One region of the Variovorax sp. GW531-E2 genome, then DNA from elsewhere that is predicted to be linked to it. Evidence: riboswitches for the same ligand, from Rfam matches in the RefSeq annotation. Region 1 holds a riboswitch; the other holds the start of a gene.

Region 1 (10,961 bases):
CCTCGGTCTTGGCCAGGAAGGCGAGGATGTTGTCCTCGACCCGGTCGTGGTTGACCTTGTGCGCCGACTCGCCCACCTTCGACACCAGCTTCTCCGCCCCCCAGTAGCCGAAGGCCACCAGCAGCAGCGACTGCAGCAGCGCGACCGCGCAGATGATCGTGCCGACGTCGACCCGGAAGCGCCGCAGCCGCGCGTGGGGTGCGGGCGATGAGGCCGGTGGTTCCGGGTGCTTGCGGTCGTCTGTCATGTGCGGGGAGCCTCCAGGGCATTCGAAGGCGCCCTCGTGGCGGAGATTCTCACCCGGGCCGTGGGCCCGCGGACCGGCGCATCACGGGTCGGTCGACATCTGGACGATGACCGGCCCGCTTGCCGTTACGCCGCAGTCTTTGAGAAGTCAGGGGCCCGCTTCTCGGCGAACGCCGTGAAGGCTTCGCGCGCTTCGGGACTCTGGAGGCGCTCCACGAACTGCGCGCCTTCGAGGTCCATCTGGGCTGCAACGGCCGCGCCCTGCTTCATCAGGCCCTTCGTCAGCTTCAACGAGCCCGCGGCACGGCTGGCGAGCAGCTCGGCAACCTTCTGCGCCTCGCCGTGCAGGTCCGACACAGGAACGACCCGGTTCGCGATGCCCCAGGCCAAGGCCTGTGCAGCGGACACCGGCAGGCCCAGCGCAAACATCTCGTAGGCACGAACGTGGCCGATGCGGGCAGGCAGCAGCAGGCTCGACGCCGCTTCGGGAACCAGCGCCAGGTTGACGAACGGCGTGGACAGCAGCGCATCCTCAGCCAGCACGACGAAGTCGCAGTGCAACAGCAAGGTGGTCCCCACGCCGACTGCGCGTCCGTTGACCGCCGCAATCACCGGGCGCGTTGAACTCGCCAACGCACGCAGGAAGCGGGCGACATGGCGCTCTTCGTTGCCGGCCTTCCCGGCAGCCACGGCAGCAAATTCGCCCAGGTCGTTGCCCGAGGTGAACATGCCACCTTCGCCTCGCATCACGATGGCCCGGACGGACGGGTCGCTCTCGGCGCCTGCGATGGCATCGGCCAGACGGCCATACATGGCATTGGTCAGTGCGTTCATCTTCTCCGGCCTGGCCAGCGTGAGGGTCAGGACACCCTGGGTGGATTCGACGGTCACGTATTCGGTCATAGGTTCTCCTGGTTGCCCTCTCGCACCGTGCGAGAGGGATGGCATTTAATTCGCACGCGAAGTATATGCTTCGCGTGCGAAATAAATACGGATAAGATGTAACCTGCCGCGCCTTCGCCCAGGCCACAGGAATCCGATGAAAGCTCAAAAAAAATACAGGCTGGTGTTTCTTCTGAACGTCGCCCAGCGGGCGGTGCAGCGCTGGAAAGAAACCCGCGGCGACGCCCTGCCCGCGCTGTCGGCAGCCCAGGCCGGCACGATGTTTTTCCTGTCGGCCAACGATGGCGCCCTGACGGGAGAAGTCGCGCAGGCACTGAACATCGGTGCCCCGGCCATGTCCGGCCTTGCCGCCCGGCTCGAAAAGGCCGGCTACCTGACCCGCGCGCAAGACCCGAACGACGGGCGCGCATTCCGCCTGTACCAGACCGAGGAAGGACGGCTTGCGGGACAGCGTGCAAAGGCCGGGCTCGGCGCGTTGAACGCACGGCTGACCCAGGGTTTCAGCGACGAAGAGATGGCAATCGTCGGCCGGTGGCTCGAATCGGTGGTCGAGAATTTTTCCGCCGAAGGCGCGGGAAAGCACGAGGAATAGGCCCTCGGCCCCGGCACGCCATCGGTGCGGCGGGTGCAAGGCCCGCTGTGGCCGGATTCTTCCGTGCGCAGGAACTTTTCGGTGCGTCTGCGACACACGCGCCTAAAATGACATTTCGCTAGGGGTGCTGCACCGGTTTCGACCGGTGTGGCTGAGAAAGTCCCTTTGAACCTGACTGAGGTAATCCTCGCGCAGGGAAGCTGGTCCGGTGGCCTGTCGCGTTGTCTCGCGCGACGGCCACGCCACTGGAGCCTCGCCCACCTGCCAAACCTTTTGCACTGGAGCAAACGGATGGCACACAACGACAACGACAGTTCCGCTTCGTCCGGCAACGAAGCGCTCACGCCCCTGCCCGCCGCCCGGCGCGTCTTCGGCTGGCACGACCACGCCTCGCTGTGGTTCAGCCTCGGCGTCGGGCTGCTGGTAATGCAGATCGGCGCCTACCTGGTGCCGGCCGTGGGCACGCGCGACGCGACGCTGGCGATCGTGCTGGGCTCGCTGCTCGGCGCCGGGCTGCTGGCCTGGACGGCGCGGCTGGGCTGCGAAACCGGGCTGGCCAGCGCCGGACTGATGCACGCCACCTACGGCAGCGCCTTCGCGCGGCTGCCGGTGCTGCTCAACATCGTGCAGCTGGTGGGCTGGACCACCTTCGAACTCGTGATCATGCGCGAGGGCACACAGGCCATCGGGCAGCAGGCCTTCGGCGCCGCGCTGGGCACGGCCTGGGGCGGCGTGCTGACCACCCTGTTGTGGGGCGCGGTGCTGCTGGCGCTGCTCGCGGGCTCGATGGTGAAGCTGGTGCGCCGCTTCGTGAGCCGCTTCGGCCTGCCGCTGGTGGTGCTGTCGCTGCTGTGGCTCAGCTGGCAGTTCGCCACGCAGTTGCACGCCAAGGGCCTGGACGCCTTCTGGGCACGGCCGGGCAACGGCAGCATGGGCATGTTCAGCGCGCTCGACCTCGTGATCGCGATGCCGGTGTCGTGGCTGCCGCTGGTGGCCGACTACGCGCGCCACGGCAAGCGCAGCGCGGGGGGCGGCCTGGGCAGCGCGTTCAGCGGCACCTGGATCGGCTACGCGCTCGCCAACATCTGGTGCTATGCGCTGGGCGTGATGGTGGTGAGCGTGGCCGAACCGGGCACCAGCCTGGTCATGGCGCTGCTGCTGGCGCAGGGCGGCCTGGTGGCGCTGGGCCTGATCCTCATCGACGAACTCGACAACGCCTATGGCGACGTGTACTCGGGCTCGGTGTCCACGCACAGCCTGCTGCCGCGCTGGAGCGTGAAGCGCTGGGGCCTGCTGCTGGCGGTGCTGTGCATCGGCCTCGCGCTGGTGCTGCCGATGCACACGCTCGAACCTTTCCTGCTGCTGCTGAGCTCGGTGTTCGTGCCGCTGTACGGCGTGATCCTCGGGCGGCTCGGCAGCGGCCACGCCGTGTCGGCCAGCGGCACGCGCACCATCGACTGGGGCGCGGCGCTGATCTGGCTCGCGGGCATCGCGGCCTACCACGCGCTCGCCAAATGGGCGCCGCAGTTCGGCTCGGCGTTGCCGACGCTGGCGGCGACCTTCGTGCTGGCCTGGCTCAGCCGCCCGACAGCGGCACGCGGTGGGTCGGCACTGGCGCAAAGCCGTGGTTGAGCGGACCGTGGCCCGCGCCGACCAACACATCCGCACCGGCGCGCATCGCGCCGAGGATGTACGCGCGTGCGCGCTCGACCGCGTCGGGCAGCGCCAGGCCCAGTGCCAGATGCGCGGCGATGGCCGACGAGAGCGTGCAGCCGGTGCCGTGCAGGTTGCGGCTGGCGATGCGTTGCGACGCGAGTCGCTTGCGCGCGCCGCTGCGCTCCAGCAGCACGTCGACCACCTCGTCGCCCGGCAGGTGGCCGCCCTTGAGCAGCACGGCCTTGGCACCGAGCGCGAGCAGTTCGTCGGCCGCGCCGTCGAGCGCGTCGATGCCGCCGATGGCGTGGCCGACCAGCAAGGCGGCTTCGTCGAGGTTGGGCGTGACCACCACGGCACGCGGGAACAGCTCGCGCACCAGCACCTGCACGGTCTCGGCCGCGATCAGGCGGTCGCCGCTGGTGGCGATCATCACGGGGTCGAGCACCACGTTCTTCAGCTGGTAGCGGTCGATGGCCCAGGCCACCACCTCGACCACCTCGGGCGCGTGCAGCATGCCGAGCTTGACGGCGTCGACGCCGATGTCTTCCACCACGGCCTGGATCTGCGCCTTGAGGAAGTCGGGCGGCACGCCGTGGATGCCCGAGACGCCCACCGTGTTCTGCGCGGTGAGCGCGGTGATGGCCGTCATGCCGTAGCAGCCGAGGGCCGCGAAGGTCTTGAGGTCGGCCTGGATGCCGGCGCCGCCGCCGCTGTCCGAGCCGGCGATGGAGAGCACGCGTGCGTAGCGCTGGGTGGGTGCTTGGGTCATGTCGAAAATTATCGGCGAGCCGACGGAGGTGCCGCATGAGCGCACCGCATCCCCTGCCTTTCGGCTCGGCGGCGATCCTCGGCGCGGGCCTGATGGGCCGGCTGCTCGCGGTCGAGCTGGCGCGCGCCGGCTGCCGCATCGACCTGTACGAAGCCGGCAGCCCCGACGCCGAAGGCGCAGCCGCACGCGTCGCCGCCGCCATGCTCGCGCCGCTGGCCGAATCGGCCGTGGCGCCGGTGTCGGTCGTGCGCATGGGCCAGCACGCGCTGTCGCGCTGGCCCGAGCTGCTGGCGCCGCTGGCGCAGCCCGTGTTCTTCCAGCGCGAAGGCACGCTGGTGCTGTGGCATCGGCAGGACGCCGCCGAGGCTACGCGGCTCGCGGGCGTGCTGGCGCGCACCGGCGCGCAGGTGCCCGAGCTGGCGCCGATGCAGGCACTCGACACGCCCGCCGCCATCGCCGCGCTGGAGCCCTCGCTGGGCACGCGCTTCGCCTGCGGCCTGTACCTGCCGGGCGAAGGCCAGCTCGACAACCGTGCGCTGCTGGCGTCGCTGCGCGCCACTCTGGAAGCCGATGCGCGCGTGACTCTGCACTGGCAATCGCCGCGTGCGCCCTCCGACTTTTCGCCCGGCACGGCGGGCCAGCCCGACTGGGTGATCGACTGCCGAGGCCTCGGCGCCAAGCCGCAATGGAACGCACTGCGCGGTGTGCGCGGCGAGGTGATCCGCGTGCATGCGCCCGAGGTCACGCTGCAGCGCCCCACGCGCCTCGTGCATCCGCGCTATCCGCTGTACATCGCGCCCAAGCCCGATCACCTGTTCGTGATCGGCGCGACCGAGATCGAGTCGGACGACCTGTCGCCCGCCAGCGTGCGCTCCACGCTCGAGCTGCTGAGCGCGGCCTACGCAGTGCACAGCGGCTTTGCCGAGGCGCGCATCGTCGAGATCGCGACGCAATGCCGGCCCACGCTGCCCGACAACCTTCCCGCCATTCGCCAGCCGCAGCCGCGCGTGCTGCAGATCAACGGCCTGTACCGCCACGGCTTCATGATCGCGCCCGCCCTGCTCGACGCGGCGATGGAACTGCTGGCGCACGGCCGTTCCACGCTCGCACGCGGCTTCGGCATGGACGTGCCCGACGCATGACGACAACGACATCGACGATGAACATCCTGATCAACGACAAGCCCTGCACGCTGCCCGAGGGCGCGCTGCTTGCCGACGCGCTGGCCGTGCTGCAGGCCGTGCCGCCTTTCGCGGTGGCGGTGAACCGCGAGTTCGTGCCGCGCTCGGCCTATGCCACGCACCCGCTGCACGCCGACGACCGCGTCGAGGTGATCCGCCCGGTGACCGGCGGCTGAACGAACGCACCAGAGACAAGACGATGGAGACGACAACCATGACCAATCCCGATCCCCTGGTCCTCTACGGCCAGACCTTCCACAGCCGCCTGCTGCTGGGCACCGCGCGCTACCCGTCGCCCGACGTGCTCGAAGCCGCCGTACAGCGCGCCCAACCCGCGATGCTGACCGCCTCGCTGCGCCGTCAGACCGCCAGCCAGGGCTCTGGCAACAGCGACCTCGGCAACGGCTTCTGGGAGCTGCTGCGCAAACTGGCCGTGCCGGTGCTGCCCAACACCGCCGGCTGCCACAGCGTGCAGGAGGTGATCGCCACCGCACAGATGGCGCGCGAGCTGTTCGACACGCCGTGGATCAAGCTCGAGCTCATCGGCGACGACTACACGCTGCAGCCCGACACGCTGAACCTCGTCGATGCGGCGTCGCAGCTGATCCGCGACGGCTTCCACGTGCTGCCGTACTGCACCGAAGACCTGGTGCTGTGCCAGCGCCTCGTCGATGTCGGCTGCCAGGCCGTGATGCCCTGGGCAGCGCCCATCGGCACGGGGCGCGGGCCGGTCAACCCGTATGCGCTGCGCCTGCTGCGCGAAAGGCTGCAGGTGCCGATGCTGGTCGACGCGGGCCTCGGCCTGCCCTCGCATGCGTGCCAGGTGATGGAGTGGGGCTACGACGGCGTGCTGCTCAACACCGCCGTCGCGCTCGCACAGGAGCCAGTCACCATGGCCGGCGCGTTCGCCGATGCGGTGCAGGCCGGCCGCGCCGCCTACCGCGCCGGCGCGATGGCCGCACAGGACGCCGCGCAACCCAGCACGCCCGTGCTCGGCACACCCTTCTGGCACCACGCACCATGAACCCCATCGACACCACCAACGCCCGCGCCGTGGCGCAAGCCATCGTCGCGGCCCACGGCCTGCGCTTCGGCGCCGCCACGGCCACGGCCGTGAGCGGCGCGCCGCGCTTTACCTCCGACGACGCCATCTATCGGGGCGCCAAACAGGCCTGCACCGCGCTCGGCTTCATCGAGATCGACGCCGAATGCCTCGCCCATGCGTGGCGCGCGCAGACCGAACGGCTCAGCCAGTTCGACGCGTCGGCATGGCCCGATGCGCCGGTCGATTTCGGCATGGGCCCGTTTCCGCCGACCGCGCGCGCCGACGCCTTTCCGCCCTGCCCCGAACGGCTCGGCCTCTACGCCGTGCTGCCCGATGCGGCATGGGTCGGCCGCATGGCGCGCGCCGGCGTGCCGACGGTGCAGCTGCGCTTCAAGTCGGACGACGCCGAGGCCGTCGCGCGCGAAGTGCAGGCCGCCGTCGATGCGGTGCGCGGCACGGGTGCGCTGCTCTTCATCAACGACCACTGGCAGGTCGCCATCGCAGCCGGCGCCTACGGCATCCACCTCGGGCAGGAAGACCTCGACGCGCTGTCGCCCGATGAACTGCATCAGCTGCGCGCCTCGGGCCTGCGGCTCGGCGTGAGCACCCATGGCTATGCCGAGATGGTGCGTGCCGACGCGGTGAGCCCGAGCTACATCGCGATGGGCGCCATCTACCCGACCACGCTCAAGAAGATGGCGACCGCGCCGCAGGGCGTGGCGCGGCTCGCGGCCTACGCGCGCCTGCTGCGCGGCTACCCGCAGGTGGGCATCGGCGGCGTCGATGCCGTGCGGTTGCCCGAGGTGCTCGCCACCGGCGTCGGCTCGGTCGCCGTGGTGCGCGCGCTGGTCGCCGCCGACGACCCCGAGGCCACGGCCGCGCAATGGATGACGGCAATGCACGCCGCCCCCGGTTCCCCTGAACGCACAGAATGAACGCTCGACTTTTCTCGCACTCCCCGCTCTCGCGCGCGCTTGCCGCCGCCCTCCTCACTTTCGGCGCCTGCGGCACGCATGCGCAATCGCAGTCGCAGGCCTTGCCCGAGGTCACCGTGAACGACGGCGCCGCCGCGCCGCAGGCCGAGATCAGCGGCTTCGGCGATGTGCCGCTGCGCGAGCTGCCGCTGTCGGCCACCATCATCGACAGCCAGCAACTGCGCAGCAGCGGCGCACGCCGCCTCGCCGACCTGACGCAGTTCGACGCCTCGGTCACTGACGCCTACAACTCCGCCGGCTACTGGGACTACCTCACGGTGCGCGGCTTCGTGCTCGACAACCGCTTCAACTACCGGCGCGAAGGCCTGCCGATCAGCGCCGAGACGGCGATCCCGCTCGATAACAAGGAGCGCATCGAGATCCTGCGCGGCACCAGCGGCATCCAGGCCGGCACCAGCGCGCCGGGCGGGCTCGTCAACTACGTGGTCAAGCGCCCGACCGAGCAGGACCTGCGCACCATCCGCCTCGAAACCACGAGCCGCGGCAGCGTGCTCAGCGCGCTCGACTTGGGTGGGCGCTTCGGCGAGAACCGTCAGTTCGGCTACCGGCTCAACGTGGCCGGCGAAAAGCTCAAACCGCTCACGCACAACCTGGACGGCAGCCGCCGCCTCTTCTCGCTCGCGGCCGACTGGCGCATCACACGCGACTCGGTGCTCGAGTTCGAGGTGGAGCAAAGCCACAAGCAGCAGCCGAGCCAGAACGGCTACAGCCTGCTGGGCAACACGCTGCCCCGGCCGGTCGATCCGCGCGTCAACCTCAACAACCAGCCGTGGTCGCAGCCCTCGGTGTTCAAGGCGCTGACCGGCACGGTGCGCTTCAGCCAGGCGCTGAATGCCGACTGGCGCTGGAGCGCGCAGATCGGCCAGCAGCGCCTGAAGACCGACGACCGGCTGGCCTACGCCTTCGGTTGCGGCGCCGAAGGCAACTACGACCGCTATTGTTCCGACGGCACCTTCGACGTGTACGACTTCCGCAGCGAGAACGAGCGCCGCACGCAAACCGCGGGCAGCCTCAACCTCAAGGGCAACGTGATGACGGGCAGCGTGCGCCACGAGCTGGGCTTCGGCCTGCTGCAAAGTCGCGTACGCAACCGCTTCCAGGACCAGGCCTATAACTACGTCGGCACCGGCAACATCTGGGCCACCGCGATGACGCCGGCCGACCCGCGCCTGACCGACGCGAACACCAACCGCAACGAGCGCTCAACCGAGCTGTCGGTGCAGGACGCGATCCGCTGGAACGACCGCTTCACGACCTGGATCGGCGCGCGGCACACGCGGCTGTCGCGCGACAGCATCCGCACCGACGGCTCGCGCCCCACCGGCTACAGCGACAGCATCACCACGCCGTGGATCGCGGCCAGCTACACGATCCAGCCCGGACTGCTCGCCTATGCGAGCTGGGGCAAGGGCGTCGAGTCGCAGGTCGTGCCGAACAAGAGTTCGCAGTACGCGAACGCGGGCGAGGCGCTGCCCGCGCTGCAATCGCGCCAGTGGGAACTGGGCCTGAAGGGCGGCGACGCGGCGTTCAACTGGCAGGTCGCGTGGTTCAACATCTCGCGCCCGATGACCAACCTCGACCTGTGCGGCGCGTCCTGCACGGTGCGCAACGACGGCCGCGCGGTGCATCGCGGCCTCGAAGCCGGCGCGCAATGGGCCGGCGGCCCCTGGCGCCTGGGCGGCAGCTTCGCGCTCATCGACGCCAAGCGGCGCGGCAGCACGACCGCGCCCGAACTCAACGGACAGGCGCCCACCAACGTGCCCAAGCAGGTGCTGCGCGCGCAGGCCGCGTACCGCTTCGCGTCGGTGCCGGGCCTCGAACTCGCGGGACAGCTGTCGTACGAAGGTCGCCGCAACGTGCTGCCCGACGGCTCGATCCGTCTGCCGTCGTGGACGCGCCTGGATGCGGTGCTGCGCTACGACACCAAGCTGGCCGGCATGGCCACGAGCTGGACGCTGGCTGTCGACAACCTGTTCGATCGCCGCTACTGGAAGGAATCGCCCTACCAGTTCAGCCACGTCTACCTGTTCCCCGGCGCGCCGCGCACGCTGCGCCTGGGCGTGAGCATCGCGATGTGACGACATGAGCGGGGCGCTTCGTCTTCGTCATCGCGGCTTCGTTGCCACGAATTCGTTGCGCGGGCGCCGCGTTGTTTTGGAAGCCCCAAAAATCACGCTATAATCTAAGGCTTGTTCCTCGATAGCTCAGTTGGTAGAGCGCCGGACTGTTAATCCGTAGGTCCCTGGTTCGAGCCCAGGTCGAGGAGCCACCATTTGCTGAAGGCCCGTTACTCACAAGGTAACGGGCCTTTTCGCTTTGCGGCCCCTTTTGCTTTGGCGCCACACATCGGCCGCCGCCTGCCCGCTCGCGGGCCTGTCCGACACGCAGGCCCCGCCCTGCGTGCAAAACTCCCTCTTTGTTAACGGCTTGCGCTGCCCTGCCCCGGGCAAACCCGTGCACGCGACACGCCGCTCAGGCGTTGTTTGGGCTCAGTCATTCACAAATAACAACCATCAAGGGCATCACGATGAAACTCACAAGAATTCTTCTGGCCGCCGCCGTGGCCGCCGCCACCTTGCCCGCCGTGGCGCAGGTGTCCGTCAACATCAACGTGCCCGGCCTGATCCAGGTCGCGCCGCCTGCACCACGCTATGAACCCGCGCCACGGCCGCGCAGCGGCCAGGTCTGGGTGCCCGGCCATTGGCAGTGGAACGACCGCGCCTACGCATGGCGCCCCGGCTACTACGTCGCGGCCCGCCCCGACTACGCCTACGCCCCGGGCGGCTGGGTGCGCGCCGACGGCGGCTGGCGCTGGCGCGAAGGCGACTGGCGCCGCGCCGAGCGTCGTGAAGAACGCCGCGAAGACCGCCACCACCGCCGCCATGACCGCGACCACGACCGCTACGACCATGACGACGATCACCGCGGCGGCGGCCACTGCCCGCCCGGCCAGGCAAAAAAGGGACGCTGCTGATAGCAGCAGCAGCTTGCGCGCCTGCTGACGCGCAAGCCCTCAGTTCACCGTCACCCTGAACCGCACGCTGCCCGTGCCGCCGGGCGCGAGTTGCCCGGTGAACTTCCAGTCCAATGGCCCCGTTCCGCCCGGCGCTTGTGCGGCCGCGCATGCCACGGCCGGCGCAGGCAATGCATTGGCCGGCGTGCGCTTCGTGCATGCGGTCAGCGTCGCCGGGGTAGCGCCTTCCTGCGAGGCGACGAAGCTGGTGTAGACCGGCGTGACGTCGCTCACCGTCAGGCCGCTGATCGGCGTCGCGCCGTTGTTGGTGTAGGTGATGCGGTACTCGAGCGTCTCACCCGACTTGGCTTCGTTGTTGAGTCCGAAGTCGCCGTTCTTCGTCAGGTTGCGCACTTCCTTCTTGAGCTCCAGCGCCGTGCTCGACACGGTCGTGGTGTCGAGCACGAGGTAGCTCGCGCTCAACGCGGGTGATGCGTTCGTGAACACGAAGCTCGCCTGCACCGAACGCTTGTCGTTGTAGCCGGCGAGCGCGCTGGCCGGAATGAACTCCTGCACCACCACGCACAGGTTCTGCCCTGTCGTCACAGGCCTGGGCACCGC
Region 2 (10,961 bases), on a different contig from region 1:
GGCGCTCGTGGATGTAGGGGATCACGGCGTCCATGCAGGCGGCCATGATGCCCAGCGGACCGCCCGAGAGCACGGCGCGCTCGTAGTCCAGGCCGCTCATCAGCACCTTGGCGCCCATGCCTTCGCCGCCGAGCACGTTCTCTTCGGGCACTTCGCAGTTGTCGAAGAACAGCGGGAAGGTGTTGGAGCCGCGCATGCCGAGCTTGTCGAGCTTGGTGCCTGCCGAAAAGCCCTTGAAGTTCTTCTCGACGATGAAGGCCGTCATGCCGCGCGCGCCCATTTCGGGTTCGGTCTTGGCGTAGATGACCAGCGTGTCGGCGTCGCCGCCGTTGGTGATCCACATCTTGCCGCCGTTGAGCACGTAGTAGCCGTCCTTCTTGTCGGCCTTGAGCTTCATGCTCACCACGTCGGAGCCGGCGTTGGGCTCGCTCATGGCCAGCGCGCCCACGTGCTCGCCGCTCACCAGCTTGGGCAGGTATTTCTTCTTCTGCGCTTCGCTGCCGTTGCGGTGGATCTGGTTCACGCACAGGTTGGAGTGCGCGCCGTACGACAGGCCCACCGAGGCCGAGGCGCGCGAGACTTCTTCCATGGCCACGATGTGGGCCAGGTAGCCCAGCTCGGTGCCGCCGAATTCTTCCTTCACCGTCATGCCGTGCAGGCCCAGCTCGCCGAGCTTTTGCCACAGGTCGTGGGGGAACAGGTTGTCGCGGTCGATCTCGGCGGCGCGGGGCGCGATTTCGTTGGCGGCGAAGTCCTGGATCGCGCTGCGCAGCGCGTCGATGTCGTCGCCCAGGTCGAAGTTGAGGCCGAAATCGTGCATGAGTCTTGTCTCCTCTGAAGGGGTCGGCGCGCAGGGCTGCCCGCGCGGATGGCGCTTGAAAAAACGCAGCTTACGCCTCGTGGCGCCGCAATTGGCGCCACAATGGTTGCAAATTGCGCCACGACCGATGCCCTCCACCACGTCGTCCCCCGCCTTCCTGCGACCCGCCCGCGCCGTCACGCCGATGGCCTTCGTGCGAGCCATCGTGCAAGGGTATGCCCGCTACGGCAAGGACCCCGCGCAGGCCCTGCAGGCGGCACAGATCGCGCCGCGCGAACTGGCCCGCCCGGGCGCGCGGGTGACGGCCGCGCAGTTCGAGGCGCTGTCGGGCCACGCGATGCAGGAGCTGGACGACGAGGCGCTGGGCTGGTTCTCGCGCCGCCTGCCCTGGGGCAGCTACGGCATGCTGTGCCGCGCCTCGCTCACCTCGCCCGACCTGGGCGTGGCCATGAAACGCTGGTGCCGCCACCACCGCCTGCTGACCGAGGACATCACGCTCGCGCTGGAGGTGGCGGGCGGCGTCGCCACGCTGCGCATCACCGAGAACCGCCCGCTCGACCCCGCGTTCCGCGAGTTCTGCCTGGTGACCAGCCTGCGCTTCATGCACGGCTACGTGTGCTGGGCCATCGACTCGCGCATCTCGCTGCGCCAGGCCACCTTTCCGTTCGCGGCGCCGCCGCACCGCGACGCCTACCCGCTGATGTTCACGCCCGACGTGCACTTCGACGCGCCGCAGGCCAGCATCAGCTTCGACGAGCGCTACCTCGCGCTGCCGCTGCTGCGCGACGAGCGCGCGCTGCGCACCATGCTCAAGCGCGCCCTGCCGCTCACGGTGCTGCAGTACCGCCGCGACCGCCTGCTGGGCCAGCGCGTGCGCGAACTGCTGCGCGCGCGCGCTGGCGAGGCGACCACGGCCGAGGCGCTGGCGGGGCTGCTGAATGTGTCGGGGCGCACCTTGCACCGGCAGCTGCATGAGGAAGGCACCTCGCTGCAGGTGCTGAAGAACGAGGTGCGGCACGAGCTGGCAGTGGAGCAGCTGCGCCGGACCACGCGGCCGATCAAGCAGGTGGCGCTGGCGGTGGGGTTCCGCAACGAGAAGAGTTTCTCGCGTGCGTTCCTGCAGTGGACGGGGCACGCGCCCCGGGATTTTCGGCAGCTGGGGTTGTAGCGCGCTTGTTCAGGGCGCGTGCCCAGGCCACCGGGTACTTCCCTCCGCGAATGTCCCCCGGGCTTCGCCCTCCTCCTTGATTTCGCTGCGGGAAGCACCCAGTGTCCTGCGCACGGGAAGCAGCGCCGGTGTGCGGCCGATCAACAACCGCACTGCCCCACGCTCACGTCGATGGGGTGCCTTGCGCGGCGAAATCAAGGAGGAGGCCGCAGGCCGGGGGACATTCGCGGAGCAAGGCTCCCCGTCGGCGGGAGCGTCGCCCTGGACAACGAACGAAACTCAGGCCGGCGAATCGATCAACGCCAGCGCATCGGCGATCGACTGGCTGTCTTCCGGCCGCACCAGCTTCGCGACCTGTTGCCCGTCGCGCATGAACACCAGCGTGGGCCACAGCCGCACGTTGAACGAGCGGCCCAGCGGACGGCCGCTGCCGTCTTCCACCTTGATGCGGCGCACGTTCGGGTACTTGGCAAAGGCCTCGGCAATGTTCGGCTGCGCGGCCTTGCAGATGCCGCACCAGTTGGTGCCGAACTCCACCACGGCCGGGCCCTGGAGCGCGTCGATCTCGCTGCGGTCGGGTTGCTCGGTCTGGTACTCGGAGGTCATGGGCAGGGTCCTTGCGAATTCGTGGGAAGGAGCGCATGCAGGCGACGGGCGCGCCACACGCTGACGGGCGTCATTGCACCAGAAACTCAGGCCGTCTGCAGGCCGTAGCCGGCCAGCAATGCGGGCAGCTCGGTCATGTCGCTGAACACGGCCACGGCACCCGCGGCACGCAGCGCGCCCGGTCCGCTGTGGCCCGACTCGCCCGTGCTGTAGCCGAACACCGTGGCGCCCGCGGCCACACCGGCCATTGCGCCGGTGACCGTGTCTTCGACCACCGCGCAGCGCGTCGGATCGACACCGAGCGCTTCCGCCGCAGCCAGGTACACGTCGGGATGCGGCTTGGAGCGCGGCATCTCGTGGCCGCTGAAGATGCGGCCCTCGAAGCAGTCGAGCAGGCCGACCTTGGCCAGTTGCAGCTCGACCTTGTGGCGGTCGGCGCCCGAGGCGCAGGCGATGCGACCCTTGAGCCGCGCGTGGATCTCGCGGATGGCGGCGGGCGCATGGGGAATGGCGACGAGGTCGCGGTCCAGCGCCTCGTTGCGACGGGCGCGGAAGCCGCGCAGCCAGTCGTCGGTGATCTTGAAGCCCGTCTTGGCCTCGATGAGCGCCGTTTCGTCCTTCACGGCCTTGCCGGTGAAGATGTTCATCGATTCCTCGGCCGTGAGCTGCCAGCCGAGCTCGCCGAGCATGTCGGCAAGCACGCGGTTGGTGATGGGTTCGGAATCGACGAGCACGCCGTCGCAATCGAAGAGAACGGCGGAAAAGGGGAAAGGGGTCATTGCGAGGCTGGAGTTCAGAGGTCTGGCCCCATGGTAGCAACGCCCCCTTTCCGCACGGGCAGACTCAGGCTATCGGGTCATTCACGGCCTCAGGCGACGGGGCGGATGGGGATGTAGATCTCGCCGCCGCCGGCCATGAATTCTTTCGACTTCTCTTCCATGCCCTCGGCCATGGCAGCCGCCTCGGCCACGCCCTTCTTGGCCGCGTACTCACGCACCTCCTGCGTGATCTTCATCGAGCAGAACTTGGGGCCGCACATCGAGCAGAAATGCGCCACCTTGCTCGAATCTTTCGGCAGCGTCTCGTCGTGGAATTCGCGCGCCGTGTCGGGGTCCAGGCCCAGGTTGAACTGGTCTTGCCAACGGAACTCGAAGCGCGCCTTGCTCAGCGCGTCGTCGCGCGAGCGCGCGCCCGGGTGGCCCTTGGCCACGTCGGCCGCGTGCGCGGCGATCTTGTAGGCAATGATCCCCTGCTTCACGTCGTCGCGGTCGGGCAGGCCCAGGTGCTCCTTGGGCGTCACGTAGCAGAGCATGGCCGTGCCGGCCCAGCCGATCATCGCGGCGCCGATGGCGCTGGAGATGTGGTCGTAGCCCGGTGCGATGTCGATGGTCAGCGGGCCGAGCGTGTAGAACGGCGCTTCGTGGCAGTGCTTGATCTGCTCGTCCATGTTGGCCTGGATCATGTGCATCGGCACGTGGCCCGGGCCTTCGATCATGGTCTGCACGTCGTGCCTCCAGGCGATCTGCGTGAGCTCGCCCAGCGTGCGCAGCTCGGCGAACTGGGCCTCGTCGTTCGCATCCGCACCGCTGCCGGGACGCAGGCCGTCGCCGAGCGAGAAGCTCACGTCGTAGGCCTTCATGATGTCGCAGATGTCCTCGAAGTGCGTGTAGAGGAAGCTCTCCTTGTGGTGCGCGATGCACCACTTGGCCATGATCGAGCCGCCGCGCGACACGATGCCCGTCATGCGGTCGGCCGTGAGGTGGATGAACGGCAGGCGCAGGCCCGCGTGGATGGTGAAGTAGTCGACGCCCTGCTCCGCCTGCTCGATGAGCGTGTCGCGGTAGATTTCCCAGGTGAGGTCTTCGGCCACGCCGCCCACCTTTTCGAGCGCCTGGTAGATCGGCACCGTGCCGATGGGCACCGGCGAGTTGCGCACGATCCAGTCGCGCGTGGTGTGGATGTTCTTGCCGGTCGACAGGTCCATGACGTTGTCGGCGCCCCAGCGGATGGCCCACACCAGCTTCTCGACCTCTTCCTCGATGCTCGAGGTGACGGCCGAGTTGCCGATGTTGGCGTTGATCTTCACCTTGAAGTTGCGCCCGATGGCCATCGGCTCGACCTCGGGGTGGTTGATGTTCGCGGGAATGATCGCGCGGCCGCGGGCCACCTCGTCGCGCACGAACTCGGGCGTGATGATGCGCGGAATGCTCGCGCCCATCGGGTTGCCCGCCACGCGCTTGGCGCGCTCCTCGTTGGCCAGGTACTCGGCCATCCACTCGCGCTTGCCGTTCTCGCGCAGGGCCACGTACTCCATCTCGGGCGTGACGATGCCGCGGCGCGCGTAGTGCATCTGCGTGACGTTGGCGCCCGACTTCGCGCGGCGCGGCGTGCGCTGCAGCGCCGAGGCACCGGCGCGCAGCTCGGCCAGGCGCTGCGCGTCGCGGTCTTCGTTCTTGGCGCCGTCGTCCAGCGCGTGGTGCGTGCGGCCTTCGTAGCTTTCGGTGTCGCCGCGCTCGATGACCCAGGCGCTGCGCACGTCGGGCAGGCCGCGGCGCACGTCGATCTCGACCTTCGGGTCGGTGTAGGGGCCCGAGGTGTCGTACAGGGAGACGGTTTCACCGTTGGTCAGCGCCACGTCGCGCACGGGCACGAACAGGTCGGGCCGGCTGCCCGGAATGACGCACTTGTGCGAGGCGGGAAAGGGTTCGCGCGTCAGCGACAGCAGCGAGGTGAATTTGTCGGGGGCATTCATCGGGAGGCACTCCTTGTTGAGGGAAAGGGTGCTCCGCAATCGCTCAGTGGACCTCGGGAGGCCCGCCACCAGAAAAGGGAGTGACGGACCGAAGTCAGGGAGTGCAGCTCTTCTTACGCCGGTATGACCCGGATCAAGTTCGCGGGTCGGCAGCTTTGCCATCTCAGCACGCCACATGCGTGCACCCCGGAGCGGGGCCGATTGTGCGGGCCGAAGCCCGCCGCCGTCAACCCGGGGGCTGGTGCAGGTCGCCGTCGACGTAATACCAGCGCTCGTCCTCGCGCACGAAGCGGCTGCGCTCGTGCAGGCGGAACGCCACGCCCGTCGCGCCTCGCTGGCGGGCGACGAACTCGACCTCGGCGTGGTCGGCGTCGAGCACCGAGCGCGAGCGAATGTCCAGCCCCAGCCATTTCACGCCCGGCTCGAACTCGACCGACGCCGGCCGCTTCGACGCATGCCAGGTGGCGAGCAGGTAGTCGGCACGCGCCAGCACGAAGGCCGAATAGCGCGAACGCATCAGCGATTCGGCGTCGGGCGCCGGCGTGTTCTCGAAATCGTCGAGGTAGCGCCCACAGCACAGGGCGTAGCCAATGGGCTTGTCGCGACGGTCGGTGCGGCCGCAGGGGCAGGGGCCGGGAGTGGGGTCGGTGGCGCTCATGAAGGGCTCTATTGGAACACTTGGCGCGGCGGGGGCTGAAGGGGGCTTCCGGGCATGCCCGCTTTGCGAGGATCTGCCAGGGCTAGAGGCGCCGGGGCCTCTTGCGCCAATGGCTTGTGCCGCTAAAGTCGTCCGGCGTTTCGTTCCTTCAAGCTGAACACCAAAGCATGCTTTTGCGATTCCTCAAGCTGTTCTTCCTGCTCGCTGCGACCCTCTCCTTGGGCGTCTTTGCCTTTCTGCACGGATTCAACGCATGGCGCGCCGGACAAATCGTTGTCACGCGAAGGGGACGCGACCCCTTTGTCGCAAGCGCCGATGGTGCATTTCCCACCACGTTCAATATGGAAGTGTGGGGATGGATGATCATCGGGGGCGCTGTTGCCCTTTGCGGCATTGCAGGCGTCGTCAAGCTCCTCATCAACACGCCGGACCAGCGACGCACGATGCTGACCCGTATGGATGGCGTCTCGCGTCGCGAGCGCAGCAGTGACATGGACATTCCGTGGTCGGTTGGGCTTGCCATCGTCGGGGCGGTTGTGGCGTTTTTTCTCTACTTGGGATTCAGAGTTCACGCGCAATAGGTTCTTCTGACCGCAGCCGGCCTCGATCAGACCTTGCAATGCCCAATCAAATGAACTCAGCATATAGCTCAGAGTCGCTCTGGATTGCGGCCCTATCCGACGGTGACTTCGCCCGTTTCATGGCGCTGCTTGCGCACGGTCTGACGATCGGTCAACGGGTACTTTGCTACGACAACAATATCGAAGGGACTCGGCAGCTCAACGAGGCCAACCACCAAGTGGCCGGGCTCCTTGTCGATCACTTCGACGGCCGTCCGCGGCGGATTTTTGAGCCGCTCCTTTTCAAGCTGACTGATGCCCAAGCAAGATTGCAAGGCGCTCAGGCCTGGACCTATGCGAAGAGCCACTTTGGCGCCTAACGGCCAGTTGCGGTCCTTCGTCACGAACTCCTGGTTCGCGAACACCCTAAGCTCGGTGCACAACAGCGAAAGTCGGCCAAACAACAGGCGCACGCAGTGGATGAGATCCAGCAGATCCTCATGAACCGCGGCTACTGATGCGTGTGCCCCGACCACAAGGGGCAACAGTGGATCATTCCCCTGCCTGATGCTGTGCGACGGCCTTGGCATCGGCGCGTTCGGCAAACAGGTATTCGAGCTTGCAGGAGCCAAATTCGCGCTCGAGCTCCCGCTGGCGGACCGGGTGGTTTCCGAACCGAAAGCTGCTTTTGGAGTCGGCCGAAGTGGGGATGCGATACACGCCGTAGCTTCGAGGGGACGTGAGCCGCCCATTCGGCCGCACACTGGAGGGGCTAATAGCGCGAGTAATGATGTGCTCGATCGACGTCATGCTGCGCAGAATGCACGATCAGCAGGGATGCGCCAAGGGACAAATGTCCCGAATCTGGCTAGGTGGAGGCTCCTCTGCTTTCAGCAATACCTACAATTTTTCCTTGGCGACATACGCGCCGTTCTAAGAACAGATGGAGCTTGCCCGGATCATCTAGCAATCGAGGATGGAGGAAACACATGAGTGACTGGGAATTTCTTTACGAGATGAACGAGCGCGGCTACAGCGCAGAAGACATAGCCGACGCTGCTGCCTGTGGCGTCGCGCCTTGGGAGTGGAAGTACATCGACAAGGAGTGGATCAACGATCAACTCGAAGATGAGCCGGAAGACGACGCCCATTCCGTCAAGCCCTTCCAGAGCAGAGAGGGCTTCCCTTTCAGCGTGCCAGAGCAAATAGAGATTTTCCAAGACTTGGTTGACTGCGCTGCGCGCCACTTCCAAAACACAGGCCGATACCTACAAGTCTGGGGCGAGCTTGGCGAAATCTATGCGGAGATCAAGTTTGGGCTTCGCCGCCATGCAACCCACTCACCCGGCTCTGACGGCACGATTGCCGGGAAGCTTGTCGAGGTGAAAACCATCTCGCCCGAGAAAACCAACGACCACGTCGTCGTCAAGAGCCAAGGAAACTTTGAGCAGTTGCTCGTCGTTCGCATCGATCGTGATTTCCAGTTTCAAGGCAAGCTCATCGACAGAAGTGAGCTGAAGGGTGGTGAAGGCAAGTACCTTAAAGGGCGGCTCGAATGAAAAGAGATTGGGACACCATGCGGTCGGTGCTTCTCGAAGTTGAAGCGCTCAACGTGAAGCAGACTGACGAGTTCGTTTTCTTCCAGCCATACAACAGCGAAGACCCGGAAGCGGATCGAGCGCGGCATGCGTTGATGCTTGAAGAAATGGGCTACTTGAAGGGCATCAAGTACCAGACGCTCAGCGAGGGGCACTACTTGAAAAGCCCCGAGCTGACGATGCCAGGAGCGGACCTGCTCGACACGATCCGCGAGAAGAGAATGTGGGACAAGATCAAGGAAGTTAGCAAGGAGCGCGGGGTAGGAATCGCGTTCGACACACTCAAAGGACTTGCGGGTCTTGCAGCAACCGCTCTTATGTCATGAGCCCCCACGTGCGGAGTTTTCATGCGTCAGGCATTCGAAGAATGCCACAGGCTCATGTCTTCCGAAACGAGAAGAACGCCTCCGCGTCGTCCCCCTACTCGGTCAACACCTCGCACTGCGCTTCAATCCGAGCATGAAGCAGTCCCAGCGATACCGCAAGAAACCGCTGCAGCGAACTCCGCTGGCATGCATCGAGAAGCGGAGCTGCATCTGCATCTGCATCTGCATCAGAAGAAGCGGCGTCGCGCCGGTCCTCATCCCATTCGAGCAACTGAACCAACGTCTGCGCGCCCTGCACCACATCGCGCGCCTCGTTGAGAAACGCCGCGTGGCTTTGCAGTGAAGGCGGGAGCCGTTCGCCTTGCACCCATTCGAAGGGTGTGAATTGAGTGGCGGAACGGGAAGACGCACAGGAACAACCGGCGTCGGTGACTGCGCTTGAAGCATTGGCCATAGGCCTCCAAGGATTGCTACGCAGGATGTCAGCGGGACGCCAATCCCGACCCCGCTCATCACGAGGCGACGGCAATGTTCGCGGTCACCACGACGCCCGTCAAGCGCCCGCGACCACCACGCACCACCCTACCGAAACATCACCCACTCAGGCCGCATGTTGAACCGCACCGGCAAGATGCTCACGCCAAGCCCGCTGGTCACGTACATGCGCCTGTGGTCCTTGTGCGCGATCCAGCCATAGGCCCATTCACGCGGCGCGCGCCCAGGCACCACGAGTGCGCCATAGCCCGGCACGCTGATCTACCCACCGTGCGTGTGCCCCGCCACCACGAGCCCCTGCGTGCGCGGCATGCCGGCGAAGCTGAAGGGGTCGTGCATCATGACCAGCGTGGCGGCGCCGGGTGGCACGCCGGCCAGGGCCTTGTCGGGCTGCGAATGGCCGGTGGAGTCGTCGCCGATGCCGACCACCCAGAGGTCGTGACCGGGCAGGCGCACCGCGGCGTTCTCCAGCACGCGAATGCCCTGCGTGGACAGGGCCTTGGCGGTGCGTTCGCCGTCGTGCCACCAGTCGTGGTTGCCGAGCACCGCGTACACGCCCTGCGGCGCCTTCAGGCGACCGAGCACGGCAGCCATGGCTTCGATGGAAAAGTCTTCGTCGTCGCCGGAGCCCGCAAGAAAGTCGCCGGGCAGCAGGATCACGTCGGGCTGCGCCGCGTTGATCTGGTCGACGATGGCCGCGGCGCGGTCGGCGCTGGTCACGCGCCACAGCGAGCGCGTGCTGAGGTGCCAGTCGCTGGCCACGGCGACCTTCAGACCTGCCGGCGGCTGCCACTGCGCCGAGCCCAAGGGCTCGACTCGCGCGGCCACCCAGCGCGGCTCGATGACGACGCTCCAGGCGGCCAGCGCCACGAGCGCGAGTGCCGCGGCGATCGAGCCCCAGGGTCGGCCGCGGCGTCAGCTCACGTGATCAAGCAATCACGCCAGCGCGCGTTGAATCAGCAGCTTCTGGATGTCCGACGTGCCTTCGTAGATCTGGCACACGCGCACGTCGCGGTAGATGCGCTCCAGCGGAAAGTCGTTCACGTAGCCGTAGCCGCCCAGGGTCTGGATGGCGGCGCTGCACACGCGCTCGGCCATCTCGCTGGCGAAGAGCTTGGCCATGGCAGCTTCTTTCAGGCAGGGCCGGCCGGCGTCGCGCAGGCTGGCGGCGTGCCAGATGAGCTGGCGCGCGGCTTCGATCTGCGTGGCGCATTCGGCCAGGCGAAAGCCCACGGCCTGCTGGTCGAAGATGGCGGCGCCGAAGGCCTGGCGTTCCTTGGCGTAGGCCACGGCCACGTCGAAGGCGCTGCGGGCCATGCCCACGCTCTGCGCGGCGATGCCGATGCGTCCGCCTTCGAGCGCGCCGAGCGCGATCTTGTAGCCCTCGCCTTCGGCGCCGATGAGGTTCTCGGCCGGGATGCGGCAGCTGTCGAAGTTGATCTGCGCGGTGTCGCTGCTGTGTTGGCCGAGCTTGTCTTCCAGGCGCGCGACGTTGTAGCCGGGTGCGTCGGTGGGCACGATGAACGCGCTCATGCCGCGCTTGCCGGCGCCCTTGTCGGTCACGGCGATGACGATGGCGACCTGGCCGTTCTTGCCGCTGGTGATGAACTGCTTCACGCCGTCGATCACGTAGCCGTCGCCGTCCTTGCGCGCGGTGGTGCGCAGGCTCGATGCATCGCTGCCGGCCTGCGGCTCGGTGAGGCAGAAGGCGCCGAGCATCTGGCCCTGGGCCAGCGGCTCGAGCCACTTCTTCTTCTGCTGCGCGTTGCCGTAGCGCATGAGGATGGCGTTGACGGGGCAGTTGGTCACGCTGATGGCGGTGCTGGTGCCGCCGTCGCCGGCTGCAATCTCTTCGAGCACGAGCGCGAGCGTGAGGTAGTCGAGGCCCGCGCCGCCATGCTCCTCGGGCACGCAGATGCCGTAGGCGCCCAGCGCGGCCAGGCCCTGGTGCACTTCCTTCGGAAAGCTGTGGTCGCGG

What was found. A riboswitch is a leader RNA that binds a small molecule or an ion and turns the genes downstream of it on or off. The one in region 1 is predicted to bind thiamine pyrophosphate.
Region 2: linked by a shared signal. The riboswitch ahead of thiC (phosphomethylpyrimidine synthase ThiC) and the one ahead of AC07XP_RS07290 (purine-cytosine permease family protein) in region 1 are both predicted to bind thiamine pyrophosphate.

The regions. Positions count from the first base shown of each region.
Region 1 covers NZ_JBWKXQ010000007.1:140,913-151,873, reverse strand. Annotated here, with positions in the region: gene AC07XP_RS07305 (adenylate/guanylate cyclase domain-containing protein) at 1-247, opposite strand, end outside; gene AC07XP_RS07300 (enoyl-CoA hydratase) at 373-1,149, opposite strand; gene AC07XP_RS07295 (MarR family winged helix-turn-helix transcriptional regulator) at 1,286-1,741, shown strand; TPP riboswitch at 1,852-1,956, shown strand; gene AC07XP_RS07290 (purine-cytosine permease family protein) at 2,033-3,373, shown strand; gene thiD (bifunctional hydroxymethylpyrimidine kinase/phosphomethylpyrimidine kinase) at 3,318-4,166, opposite strand; gene AC07XP_RS07280 (FAD-dependent oxidoreductase) at 4,202-5,308, shown strand; gene thiS (sulfur carrier protein ThiS) at 5,326-5,523, shown strand; gene AC07XP_RS07270 (thiazole synthase) at 5,562-6,371, shown strand; gene thiE (thiamine phosphate synthase) at 6,368-7,327, shown strand; gene AC07XP_RS07260 (TonB-dependent siderophore receptor) at 7,324-9,465, shown strand; tRNA gene AC07XP_RS07255 (tRNA-Asn) at 9,581-9,656, shown strand; gene AC07XP_RS07250 (hypothetical protein) at 9,915-10,361, shown strand; gene AC07XP_RS07245 (prealbumin-like fold domain-containing protein) at 10,401-10,961, opposite strand, start outside.
Region 2 covers NZ_JBWKXQ010000025.1:61,152-72,112, forward strand. Annotated here, with positions in the region: gene AC07XP_RS16315 (isovaleryl-CoA dehydrogenase) at 1-820, opposite strand, end outside; gene AC07XP_RS16320 (AraC family transcriptional regulator) at 948-1,988, shown strand; gene AC07XP_RS16325 (thioredoxin family protein) at 2,268-2,594, opposite strand; gene AC07XP_RS16330 (HAD family hydrolase) at 2,681-3,373, opposite strand; gene thiC (phosphomethylpyrimidine synthase ThiC) at 3,463-5,346, opposite strand; TPP riboswitch at 5,440-5,545, opposite strand; gene AC07XP_RS16340 (YchJ family protein) at 5,573-6,004, opposite strand; gene AC07XP_RS16345 (hypothetical protein) at 6,172-6,585, shown strand; gene AC07XP_RS16350 (hypothetical protein) at 6,678-7,109, opposite strand; gene AC07XP_RS16355 (hypothetical protein) at 7,117-7,374, opposite strand; gene AC07XP_RS16360 (DUF6998 domain-containing protein) at 7,554-8,123, shown strand; gene AC07XP_RS16365 (DUF2513 domain-containing protein) at 8,120-8,488, shown strand; gene AC07XP_RS16370 (hypothetical protein) at 8,583-8,942, opposite strand; gene AC07XP_RS16375 (metallophosphoesterase) at 9,245-9,853, opposite strand; gene AC07XP_RS16380 (acyl-CoA dehydrogenase family protein) at 9,920-10,961, opposite strand, start outside.